3 regions of the Pseudomonas sp. G3-19 genome follow, and region 1 is predicted to be linked to each of the others. Evidence: predicted binding sites of a transcription regulator. Region 1 holds the regulator's gene; each other region holds the start of a gene.
The links. Region 1 encodes sigma-54, which starts transcription at its own class of promoters, with help from an activator protein. Its sites were predicted from a motif close to ANTGGCATNNANNTTGCTNT; they were not measured.
Positions count from the first base shown of each region.

Region 2: a site for sigma-54 is predicted at 1,884-1,903, ahead of glnK (P-II family nitrogen regulator). Genes of this name have one in related genera too.
Region 3: a site for sigma-54 is predicted at 2,165-2,184, ahead of glnA (glutamate--ammonia ligase). Genes of this name have one in related genera too.

Region 1 is NZ_JBMPIQ010000003.1:5,225,039-5,229,201, forward strand. It holds gene rapZ (RNase adapter RapZ) at 1-242, opposite strand, end outside; gene ptsN (PTS IIA-like nitrogen regulatory protein PtsN) at 245-709, opposite strand; gene hpf (ribosome hibernation-promoting factor, HPF/YfiA family) at 722-1,030, opposite strand; gene ACOYXI_RS23735 (RNA polymerase factor sigma-54) at 1,104-2,597, opposite strand; gene lptB (LPS export ABC transporter ATP-binding protein) at 2,785-3,510, opposite strand; gene lptA (lipopolysaccharide transport periplasmic protein LptA) at 3,510-4,055, opposite strand; gene lptC (LPS export ABC transporter periplasmic protein LptC) at 4,042-4,163, opposite strand, start outside.
Region 2 is NZ_JBMPIQ010000003.1:3,990,879-3,995,041, reverse strand. It holds gene ACOYXI_RS18420 (YifB family Mg chelatase-like AAA ATPase) at 1-666, opposite strand, end outside; gene ACOYXI_RS18415 (accessory factor UbiK family protein) at 1,431-1,691, opposite strand; gene glnK (P-II family nitrogen regulator) at 2,105-2,443, shown strand; gene ACOYXI_RS18405 (ammonium transporter) at 2,481-3,818, shown strand; gene ACOYXI_RS18400 (secondary thiamine-phosphate synthase enzyme YjbQ) at 4,035-4,163, shown strand, end outside.
Region 3 is NZ_JBMPIQ010000003.1:4,616,059-4,620,221, reverse strand. It holds gene typA (translational GTPase TypA) at 1-356, opposite strand, end outside; gene thiI (tRNA uracil 4-sulfurtransferase ThiI) at 496-1,950, opposite strand; gene glnA (glutamate--ammonia ligase) at 2,279-3,685, shown strand; gene ACOYXI_RS21175 (DUF4124 domain-containing protein) at 3,972-4,163, shown strand, end outside.

The DNA of each region.
Region 1 (4,163 bases):
CGGGCACGGACTTCTTCAAGCAGTTCGGGGAAACGCGACAGGTGGCTCGGCAGATTGCGTGCATCGATCGACACGGCCACCAGCGGCTGGGCCAGTTCGGTGTGAATCAGGGCGCGTTCGGCGAGTTCCGGCAGCAGACCGGCCGGCAGGTTGTCGATGCAGTAGTAGCCGTTGTCCTCAAGGACATTCAGGGCGGTACTTTTACCCGAGCCGGAGCGGCCGCTGACGATGATCAAACGCATGATTAATGACCGTTCTGCTCGCTCAGGACGACCTGATACAAGGCTTCGTTGCTCGGTGCGCTGCGCAGTTTTTCGCGCACTTCCTTGCGATCGAGCATGCTGGCGATCTGGCGCAGTAATTCCAGGTGGGCATCGGTGGCCGCTTCCGGGACCAGCAGTACAAACAGCAGGTCGACCGGTGCGCCGTCGATGGCATCGAAATCGATGGGGGCATCAAGGTGCATCAACGCGCTGATAGGCGCTTCGCAGCCTTTGAGGCGACAGTGGGGAATGGCGATGCCGTTGCCGAAACCGGTGGATCCGAGTTTCTCACGGGCTACCAGGCTCTCGAAAACATCCTGCATGGCCAGATCCGGCACTTCTTTATGGATGAGGTTGGCAATCTGTTCGAGGGCTTTCTTTTTACTGCCGCCCGGCACGTTCACCAGGGAACGGCCGGGGGTCAGGATACTTTCAAGTCGGATCATGGGTTGGGAGTGTTAACGACCTGTCGCGCCCTGAAGGAGGCTCTGGGTCTTTTCCTTATGCTTTTTGAGTTGGCGATCCAGCTTGTCGGTCAGTGAGTCGATCGCAGCGTACATGTCAGTATCTTCTGCGTTAGCGACCACTTCGCTGCCGGGTATATGCAAGGTGGCTTCGATTTTCTGCTTGAGCTTTTCGACGCACATCGTGACTTGCACGTTGGTGATCTTGTCGAAATGGCGCTCCAATCGTTCGAGTTTCTCGTTGATGTAGGTGCGCAGAGGTTCGGTCACTTCCAGTTGGTGTCCACTGATGTTGACTTGCATACAGCTTCTCCTTCGTTGCCAGTGCATAAAGCGGCAGGCCGAAGAGCCTGCCACTGGAACGCTGTAACGTGGCTTACATCAACCGCTTGCGTTCGCTCGAAGGCGCGATCCCGAGGGATTCGCGGTACTTGGCGACGGTGCGGCGAGCCACCTGAATGCCTTGTGCCTCCAGTAAACCAGCGATCTTGCTGTCACTCAACGGCTTTTTCTGATTTTCCGCCGCAACCAGTTTTTTGATGATCGCGCGGATCGCCGTCGACGAGCATTCACCGCCTTCGGAGGTGCTGACGTGGCTGGAGAAAAAGTATTTCAGTTCATAAATACCGCGCGGGGTATGCATGAATTTCTGCGTGGTGACCCGGGAAATCGTCGATTCGTGCATGCCGACCGCCTCGGCGATGTCATGCAGGACCAACGGCTTCATGGCTTCATCGCCATACTCCAGGAAGCCGCGCTGATGCTCGACGATCTGGGTGGCCACCTTCATCAGGGTTTCGTTGCGGCTTTGCAGGCTCTTGATGAACCAGCGTGCCTCTTGCAACTGGTTGCGCATGAAGGTGTTGTCGGCGCTGGTGTCGGCGCGACGGACGAAACCGGCGTACTGCGCGTTAACCCGCAGACGGGGCACTGACTCCTGATTCAGCTCGACCAGCCAGCGTTCGTTATCCTTGCGCACAATGACGTCGGGCACCACGTACTCGGCTTCGGTCGATTCGATCTGCGAGCCCGGACGCGGATTGAGGCTTTGCACCAGTTCGATGACCTGACGCAACTCGTCTTCCTTGAGCTTCATACGCCGCATCAACTGGCTGTAGTCGCGACTGCCGAGCAGATCGATGTAATCGCTGACCAGACGTTTGGCTTCGTTGAGCCACGGGGTCTTGGCCGGGAGCTGACGCAGTTGCAGCAGCAGGCATTCGCCGAGGTTGCGCGCGCCGATACCGGCCGGTTCGAACTGCTGAATGCGGTGCAGAACGGCTTCGATCTCGTCCAGCTCGATGTCGAGCTCCGGATCAAAGGCGTCGAGAATTTCTTCGAGGGTTTCGTCCAGGTAGCCCTGATTGTTGATGCAATCGATCAGGGTCACGGCGATCAGGCGGTCGGTGTCGGACATCGGCGCCAGGTTCAATTGCCACAGCAGATGGCTTTGCAGGCTTTCGCCGGCGGACGTGCGGGTGGTGAAGTCCCACTCGTCGTCATCGCTGCTGGGCAGGCTGCTGGCGCTGGTCTGGTAGACGTCTTCCCAGGCGGTATCAACGGGCAGTTCGTTAGGAATGCGCTCGTTCCATTCGCCATCTTCCAGATTGTCCACCGTCGGGGCGGCTTCCTGATAGGACGGTTCCTGAATGTCGGTGTTGGGTTTTTGTTCGGCGTTGTCGGCCAAAGGATCGGTATTGTCGAAGTCGTCGCCTTCTTCCTGGCGTTCGAGCATCGGATTGGATTCCAGGGCCTCCTGGATTTCCTGTTGCAGGTCCAGGGTCGACAATTGGAGCAGGCGGATGGCCTGTTGCAGCTGCGGTGTCATCGTCAGCTGCTGGCCCATTCTCAAGACTAGCGATGGTTTCATGGCAGGGGCTTAACACCTTATTCGCCGGCGCGCATGCGCCATCCACTACAGGGCGCCGGAGCGCCAAACTTAAGCAAATTATATGCCTGAAACTGTCGTGTTTGCCTAGAGCGCTGTAACAATAAAAGCGTATAAAAAGCCTGCTTCATCGATACAGCACCCGGAGGCTGGCCAAGTGCCTTGGTGCTTACAGGCGGAACTCGTGGCCCAGGTACACTTCCTTCACCAGATCGTTGGCAAGGATGGTCGCCGCATCGCCTTCCGCGATCAGTTGACCGTCGTTGACGATGTAGGCGGTTTCGCAGATATCCAGGGTCTCACGCACGTTGTGGTCGGTGATAAGAACACCGATGCCCTTGGCCTTGAGGTGATGGATGATCTGCTTGATGTCGCCGACCGAAATCGGGTCGACACCGGCGAACGGCTCGTCGAGCAGGATGAATTTCGGTGCGGTCGCCAGGGCGCGGGCGATTTCCACCCGGCGGCGTTCACCACCGGACAGGCTCATGCCGAGGTTGTCGCGGATGTGGCTGATGTGGAATTCCTGCAGTAGGCTTTCCAGTTCCTTGCGACGACCGGCCTTGTCGAGTTCCGTGCGGGTTTCGAGGATGGCCATGATGTTATCGGCCACCGACAGTTTGCGGAAGATCGACGCTTCTTGCGGCAGATAGCCGATACCGGCCTTGGCGCGGCCGTGCATCGGCTGATGGCTGACGTCCAGATCATCGATCAGCACGCGACCCTGATCGGCCTGCACAAGGCCGACGATCATGTAGAAACAGGTGGTCTTGCCGGCACCGTTCGGGCCGAGCAGGCCAACGATCTGGCCGCTGTCGATCGACAGGCTGACGTCGCGCACAACCTGGCGGCTTTTATAGGCCTTGGCCAGGTGTTGAGCTTTCAGAGTTGCCATTACTGGGTTTTCTCGTCGGTTTTCTTCTTCGGCTGGATCACCATGTCGATACGCGGACGCGCTTCGGTGACTTTGCTGCCGGTAGCGCGACCGGCACTGGCCAGTTTCTTCACCGTGTCATAGACGATTTTCTCGCCCTGAGTGGTGTTGTTGTCCTTGTCGACAACCTTGGCCTTGTCGATCAGCACGACGCGGTTTTGCGCGGCGTGGTACTGAATCGTCACGCCCCAGCCCTGAACAGGCTTGGCGTCACCCTGGGTTTGCAGTTGCTCGAAGTAGGCAAGGTTGCCCACCGAGGTCACCACGTCGATATCGCCGGTCGGAGTACGGGTGATGGTCACCGTATTGCCCTTAACGATCATCGAGCCCTGGGTGATGATCACATCACCTTTATAGGTGGCGATGCCGTTCTTGTCGTCCAGCTGGGCGTCGTCGGCCTGAATGCGGATAGGTTGCTGCTGATCGTTCGGCAGAGCCCAGGCGCTCACGCTTCCCAGTGCTGCGCCCAGACTGAGCAAAATAGGGAGGGTTTTAACGAGCCTCATACTGTCCTCTTACGTTCGATTGCAGGTGTATCCTGCTTTCCTTCAAATACGCCTTCATTCCCACGCCAGTCGATACACCGCCAGCGCCGTCGATTCTAACGGGTTGCT
Region 2 (4,163 bases), 1.2 Mb from region 1:
GGTCCCCGGCGGCCCGCTGAACAACAGGTTGTGTGCGCCCGCCGCCGCGATCAGCAGCGCCCGTTTCGCGGCCATCTGTCCTTGCACCTCATTGAGGTCGGGATAAGGTTTCGCCGCATGGATCAGCCCGTCCGAGACATAAGGCTCGACCGGCGTATGCCCGTTGAAATGCGCCACTGCCTCCAGCAGATGATCCACCGCAAACACCTTCAAACCCGAAGCAAGGCACGCTTCCTCGGCATTCGCCCGCGGCACCACCAGTGCCCGCCCGGCCTTGCGCGCCGCCAGTGCCGCCGGCAACACCCCGCGTACCGGCCGCACAGCACCGGACAACGCCAGTTCACCAAGGCATTCCACCTCATCCAGCGTCAGACACGGCACCTGCACACTCGCCGACAGAATCCCCAGGGCAATCGCCAGATCAAAGCGCCCGCCGTCCTTGGGCAAGTCCGCCGGCGCGAGATTCAAGGTGATCCGCCGCGCCGGAAACTGCAGCCCGGAATTGATGATCGCGCTGCGCACGCGATCCTTGCTCTCCTTTACCGCCGCCTCGGGCAGGCCGACCATGGTCAGCGACGGCAGACCGTTGGCCAGATGGACTTCGACGGTGACAGCGGGAGCATCCACGCCAACCTGGGCGCGGCTGTGGACGATGGAGAGGGACATGGTCGTTCCTTGAGCTGAATCGGGGACCGCTTCCTGCGGGTTTTTGAAGGGTAGTTGGGGAAGGGCGATCAGGCGGGGGCGAACTTTCACTGGATGTTGCGGGAAAGCGGTCAACCAATTTCGAGGCGAAAAAAAACCGCCTTGAGGAGACGGTTTTCAGTTTGCAGGCTTCGGTGAGGCCAAGGCCTGCGTATCCTTTGCGGACACACTCACGTGCGATCAGGTTATGCATGTTTGCTCATTGGCGCAAGTATCAGATGGGCTTGAAAGGGGGGGCAACGGTCCCGTTGATAGCGCCTCCTAACAACTTGATACAAGTTGTTTAAATCGCTTTCTAAGGGCGGTCATAAAGTCCGCAATGACGATGCCCACTCATGGGGTATTCGCGAAGTGTGGCCGGGAGCGCAAAGACTTCATGTTCCTCGACACGGTGTGAGACCCGTGCCGGTGCTTTTTTTGAGGGACTCACACCCGGCCGCCTTGGCGGACACACTCACGTGTAGTCCCGAAGGTGTTCGTACGCCGGAAAGTGCATCGGAGGTTTGGCCCCACGCAAGGAGGGCCAAAGTATGTCTAAGTTTCTTAAACATATGTGGCGCCTCGTCAGAATCGCGTTATGGGCTTTTCGCCTGTACGAGTTTCTGCGAGACCGTTGGAATAATTCATTGTAGAGGATTGATCTGACGGAAACCGCTCCTGCCTCGGCAGGAGCGGTTTAATTTCTTTCGCAAACTTCAAGGCATTTTTGCTCAGGGTCTGCAGACTTACTCGGCCGGCGGCGTCAGCTTGGCTTCCATCTCGGCGACTTTGGCCTCAAGGCTTTCGAGGCGAGCGCGGGTACGCGCCAACACAACCATCTGACTATCAAACTCTTCACGGCTCACCAAATCGAGTTTGCTGAACGCACTCTGCAGCAGCATCTTGAACTGGCTTTCGATTTCGGCTTTCGGCAGCGGAGTGTCGCCGCTGAACAGGCGGGAGGCGGTGCCGCTCAGGGCGTCGAGGAAGTCTTTGGGCGCGAGCATGGAATGTGTCCTGTAAACAGTGGCGGGCAGTGTATCACGCAGTGTCTATAGTCATTGACGCAGGCACGGATGCACGCTTTTCGCGCAAGCGGACGGACGGCAGCGCACCGTTGTTGTGCGTAACCGTCGGGGCTTTTTTGCGCGGGCGCCTGTGGCAGCGGCCAAGGGCTTGAAATCAGAGGAATTTGGCGAGATGGCAAGCTTTCTGCTTAGTCGGTAGTGACCCATGCACTGATGCAGTCGCTGTGACGAATGCAGTGCGGCAGGCGGGACGGGGAGTTTCGCCGGCAGCGGTTAGCTGGCGTCAGTCGGGCAGGTAAGGCCGACGATGCGTTACAAAGCCAGGCACTGCGCTTAGACTTGAGTCGGGTTTGTTTTCCTGGGGCAAGTCCACCAATTCGGGAGAGAGTTTCATGAAGCTAGTCACTGCCATCATCAAGCCGTTCAAGTTGGACGACGTGCGCGAGTCGCTGTCCGAAATCGGCGTGCAGGGCATTACCGTTACTGAAGTCAAAGGCTTCGGCCGGCAGAAGGGTCACACCGAGCTGTATCGCGGCGCGGAGTATGTGGTCGATTTTCTGCCCAAGGTGAAAATCGACGTTGCTATCGACGACAAGGATCTGGATCGGGTTATCGAGGCGATAACCAAGGCTGCCAACACCGGCAAGATCGGTGACGGCAAGATCTTCGTGGTCAATCTGGAACAGGCGATCCGCATCCGTACCGGCGAAACCGATACCGACGCGATCTAAACGCCGCCACAAACCCAACGCCCCAGGAGAAAACAATATGACTCTGCGTAAATTCGCAGGGCTAGGCGCCCTGTTGTCCATCGTAATGCCCGGCCTGGCTATGGCGGCAGATCCGGTGGCGCCTCCAGTCCTCAATTCCGGCGACACCGCCTGGATGCTGACCTCCACAGCCCTCGTGCTGTTCATGACTATTCCGGGCCTCGCGCTGTTCTACGGCGGCATGGTGCGGTCGAAAAACATTCTTTCGGTGATGATGCAGTGCTTCGCCATTACCGGCCTGGTCACCATCCTGTGGTTCCTTTATGGCTACAGCATGGCGTTCGACACCACCGGGATGGAAGCCAACGTCGTCAACCTGAACTCCTTCGTCGGCAGCTTTGCCAAGGCCTTCCTCGCGGGCGTCACGCCTGCCAGCATTACCGGCCCGGCAGCGCTGTTCCCTGAAGCAGTGTTCGTCACTTATCAAATGACCTTCGCCATCATCACCCCGGCGCTGATCGTCGGTGCCTTCGCCGAGCGCATGAAGTTCTCCGCGATGCTGGTGTTCATGGGCGTCTGGTTCACGCTGGTCTATGCGCCGATCGCGCACATGGTCTGGAGCGGTCCGGGTTCGCTGCTGGGCGACTGGGGCGTGCTCGATTTCGCGGGCGGCACCGTGGTCCACATCAACGCCGGTATCGCCGGTCTGGTGGCGTGCCTGGTGCTGGGCAAGCGCAAAGGCTTCCCGACCACCCCGATGGCACCGCACAACCTTGGTTACACCCTGATGGGCGCGGCCATGCTGTGGGTCGGCTGGTTCGGCTTCAACGCCGGTTCCGCCGCGGCCGCCAACGGCACTGCCGGCATGGCGATGCTGGTGACTCAGATCGCGACCGCTGCCGCTGCACTGGGCTGGATGTTCGCCGAGTGGATCACCCACGGCAAACCTAGCGCACTGGGCATTGCCTCGGGTGTGGTTGCAGGTCTGGTGGCAATCACGCCGGCAGCCGGTACCGTGGGCCCGATGGGCTCGCTGATCATCGGTCTGGCGGCCGGTGTGGTGTGCTTCTTCTGCGCCACCACGCTGAAACGCAAACTCGGTTACGACGATTCCCTGGATGCCTTCGGCGTGCACGGTATCGGCGGTATCCTCGGCGCAATCCTCACCGGTGTGTTCGCCGCACCGGCCATGGGCGGCTTCGGCACCGTGACCGACATCGCTTCGCAAGTGTGGATTCAGTGCAAAGGCGTCGGCTTCACGGTGATCTACACCGCGATCGTCACCTTCATCATCCTCAAGGTACTGGACGTGGTCATGGGCCTGCGTGCCACCGAGGAAGAAGAGGCAGTGGGTCTGGACCTGGCACAACACAACGAACGCGGCTACAACCTGTAAGTACGCGCATCGAAAAAACTTGCCCGGCTTGCCGGGCATTTTTTTGTCTGGAATTTGTCATTCAGGTAGTGGCTGAAAGGATTTTTCGTACGGCTTTGGTCGTGTTTACGACAAGCGTTTTTCTGCGGCCAATGGCTTACATCATTGCAGGAATATTAGGGCCTTTGTTTTTTCCCAGAGCGCGCTAGAATGCGCCCCGAACGTGCGGAGAACTGTATGTGGCAACAGACTCTGATAACCCTGCGGGCACGGCCCCGGGGCTTTCATCTGGTAACGGACGAGTTACTCGCCGGCCTGCCTGAACTCAAGGCGTGCCGGGTCGGTCTGTTGCATTTGTGGCTGCAG
Region 3 (4,163 bases), 610 kb from region 1:
GCTTCGAACGCCTTCTTGGTCACGAAACGGGTTTGCGGCATAGGGCCGTCTTGAGCGTCAACCAGCAGCAGAACGGAGTCAACCATCGACATTACGCGTTCTACTTCGCCGCCGAAGTCGGCGTGGCCCGGGGTGTCCACGATGTTGATGTGGTAGCCGTTCCAGTTGATGGCGGTGTTTTTCGCCAGAATGGTAATACCGCGCTCTTTTTCCTGGTCGTTGGAGTCCATCACGCGCTCGTCGTTGAGCTCGTTGCGCTCCAGAGTGCCGGATTGACGCAGGAGTTTGTCTACCAGGGTGGTCTTACCATGGTCAACGTGGGCAATGATGGCGATGTTACGTAGATTTTCGATCACTTGTGTATCTCGATCAGAGGATTCGGTTTGCTGACAAGTCTTGGCAGCGATTAACAGTAGTGTCCGGCATGGCCGTTACAGCTTGACGGCGGTGTCGGGGGGCCGGTGACGCAGGCCACAGGCAAACAGCCCCGGGCACTTAGCTCGGTCGATAAACGCGCACATTGGCATGCCCCTCACTGAGCAAATGGTGAGCATGCAGGCGACTCATCACGCCTTTGTCGCAATACAGCAGGTACTGGCGAGTCGGATCCAGCTCCTTGAAACGAGCGTTCACTGCGTAGAACGGCATCGTCTGTACTTCTATGCCGGCAAGTTCCAGCGGGTCATCCTCGGCCGCATCCGGGTGACGGATGTCGATAACGATCTGACCGGCCAGCGCTTCGCCGACTTCTTCGATCTGCAAGTCCTGGCCCAATTCGTCGATCACTCGATCGATCGGCACCAGTTTGGCGTTTTCGAGCGCACGCTCGAGAACCGCCATGTCGAATTCTTTCTCTTCGTGCTCAACACGGTGGCGCTTGGCGGCAGTCTTCGGATTGACCGAGATGACCCCGCAGTACTCCGGCATGTGCCGGGCGAAATCGGCGGTGCCGATCTCGTTGGCCGTGTCGATGATGTCCTGCTTGTGCGCAACGATCAGTGGGCGCAGGACCAGTTTGTCGGTCACGCAGTCGATCACCGACAGGTTCGGCAGCGTCTGGCTCGATACCTGGGAGATCGCTTCGCCGGTGACCAGCGCGTCGATGTGCAGCCGGTCGGCGATGGCCGACGATGCGCGCAACATCATACGCTTCAATACGACGCCCATATGACTGTTATCGACTTTGCCGAGAATTTCGCCCAACACTTCTTCGAACGGAACACTGACAAATAGCACGCGTTGCGAGCTGCCGTACTTCTTCCAGATGAAATGCGCGACTTCCATCACGCCCAATTCGTGGGCACGCCCGCCGAGATTGAAGAAGCAGAAATGCGCCATCAGGCCGCGACGCATGATCTGGTAAGCGGCAACCGTCGAGTCAAAGCCGCCGGACATCAGTACCAGCGTCTGCTCCAGGGCGCCGAGCGGGTAACCGCCGATGCCGTTGTGCTGGCTGTGGATGACAAACAACCGTTGGTCGCGAACTTCGATGCGAACTTCGATTTCCGGGTCTTTGAGGTCGATTCCGGCCGCACCGCACTCACGACGCAGCTTGCTGCCAACGTATTTTTCGACGTCCATCGAGCTGAACGGATGCTTGCCGGCACGCTTGCAGCGCACCGAGAAAATCTTCCCGGCCAGTACATCGCCGTAGTGCTGTTTGCACTTCTCGGTGATGTCATCGAAGTCGCCCAGCGGGTATTCGTCGATCTGCAGAAAGTGCGCGACGCCGGGAGTACAAGTGAGGCGCTCGCCCATCTCTTTCAAGGCTTTGGGGTCGGTAACGCGGGTTTCCAGCTCGAGATTGTCCCACACACCGTTCACCACCACGGCCGGGTCCAGATCGCGGAGCACGGCGCGGATGTTCTTGGCCAGCTGGCGGATGAAACGCATCCGGACAGGGCGGCTTTTGATGGTGATCTCGGGGAAGACTTTTACGATTAGTTTCATGAAAACAGCGCGCGCAGGGCCAGCCGAAAAAGGGGGGCGCGGATTATAGCGGAAATTGCTCAAGGTTTAACCAGTTAATATGCAGAAGGTTTCACTTGCACCAAAACAGGTCATTTCTGATTTGAGGCGCTACATTAAGGGGCGAGATTTTCACCTTTATGGCGCTTTGCAGCGCTCAAAGCGTGAAATTGGGGCAAAAAACCCATGCTGGGGCACTGGCATGCAATTTGCTCCCTTGTGAGGCAGGTTGCCTTGGCAGAGTATCTGCGCCGGCATCACCCATATTAAGGGCATCCACTACCAAGCCCTAAGCCACCCGGAGGACACTATGTCGAAGTCGGTTCAACTCATCAAAGATCATGACGTCAAGTGGATTGATCTGCGCTTCACGGACACCAAAGGCACTCAGCACCACGTGACCATGCCGGCTCGCGATGCGCTGGAAGACGACTTCTTCGAAGTCGGCAAGATGTTCGACGGTTCCTCCATCGCTGGCTGGAAAGGCATCGAAGCCTCCGACATGATCCTGCTGCCGGACGACGATACTGCCGTTCTCGATCCGTTCACCGAAGACGCAACCCTGATCCTGGTTTGCGACATCATCGAACCGTCGACCATGCAAGGTTACGATCGCGACCCGCGCGCCATCGCTCACCGCGCCGAGGAATACCTGAAGACCACCGGTATCGGTGACACCGTCTTCGCCGGTCCCGAGCCAGAATTCTTCATCTTCGACGAAGTGAAGTTCAAGTCCGACATCTCCGGCTCGATGTTCAAGATCTACTCCGAACAAGGCTCGTGGATGTCCGACCAGGACATCGAAGGCGGCAACAAAGGCCACCGTCCTGGCATCAAAGGCGGCTACTTCCCGGTTCCGCCGTTCGACCACGACCACGAAATCCGTACTGCCATGTGCAACGCACTGGAAGAGATGGGCCAGACCGTTGAAGTTCACCACCACGAAGTGGCGACTGCCGGTCAGAACGAAATCGGTGTCAAGTTCAACACCCTGGTGAAGAAAGCTGACGAAGTTCAGACTCTGAAATACGTTGTCCACAACGTTGCCGACGCTTACGGCCGCACTGCGACCTTCATGCCGAAGCCACTGTACGGCGACAACGGCTCGGGCATGCACGTACACATGTCCATCGCCAAAGACGGCAAGAACACCTTCGCTGGCGAAGGCTATGCCGGCCTGTCCGAAACCGCCCTGTACTTCATCGGCGGTATCATCAAGCACGGTAAGGCCCTGAACGGCTTCACCAACCCGGCTACCAACTCCTACAAGCGTCTGGTGCCAGGTTTCGAAGCGCCGGTAATGCTGGCCTACTCGGCCCGCAACCGTTCCGCCTCGATCCGTATTCCTTACGTCAACAGCCCACGCGGCCGTCGTATCGAAGCACGCTTCCCGGATCCGGCTGCCAACCCGTACCTGGCTTTCGCAGCACTGCTGATGGCCGGTCTGGACGGTATCCAGAACAAGATCCACCCAGGCGATGCCGCTGACAAAAACCTGTACGACCTGCCGCCTGAAGAGGCGAAAGAGATCCCACAAGTTTGCGGCAGCCTGAAAGAAGCCCTGGAAGAGCTGGACAAGGGCCGTGCGTTCCTGACCAAGGGCGGCGTGTTCTCCGACGACTTCATCGACGCTTACATCGCGCTGAAATCCGAAGAAGAAATCAAGGTCCGCACCTTCGTACACCCACTGGAATATGAGCTGTACTACAGCTGCTGATCCAGTAGCGCCGCGCTACGCGGCGTGACAAAAAGAGGCCTCCTTCGGGAGGCCTTTTTATTGCCCACGATTTATGAAACTACGCAAAACCCCTGTGGGAGCGGGCTTGCTCGCGAAGGCGTCGTGTCAGCCACCATCACCTTCAATGACCGACCGCATTCGCGAGCAAGCCCGCTCCCACAGGGAATTTCTGGCGTCTGAATGATCTCCGGATATGTCCCGGGTTGGGCCAACCGCCGCACCTGGCCTATGCTGCACCCCATCGCTTTCTTTCCCGGTCGATTTCATGGGTCGCACCTTTCTCTACATCCTGCTGCTGATCGCCCTGCCCGCCGCCGCGCAGATCTACAAGTACACCGATGCCAATGGCAACACGGTTTACAGCGATCACTCGCCGGACGGTGTTCAGGCGCAGCCGGTCGAGTTGCCGCCACTCAACCGCGTCGAGCCACAGGCACCGAGCGCGCCAGCGCCTTCA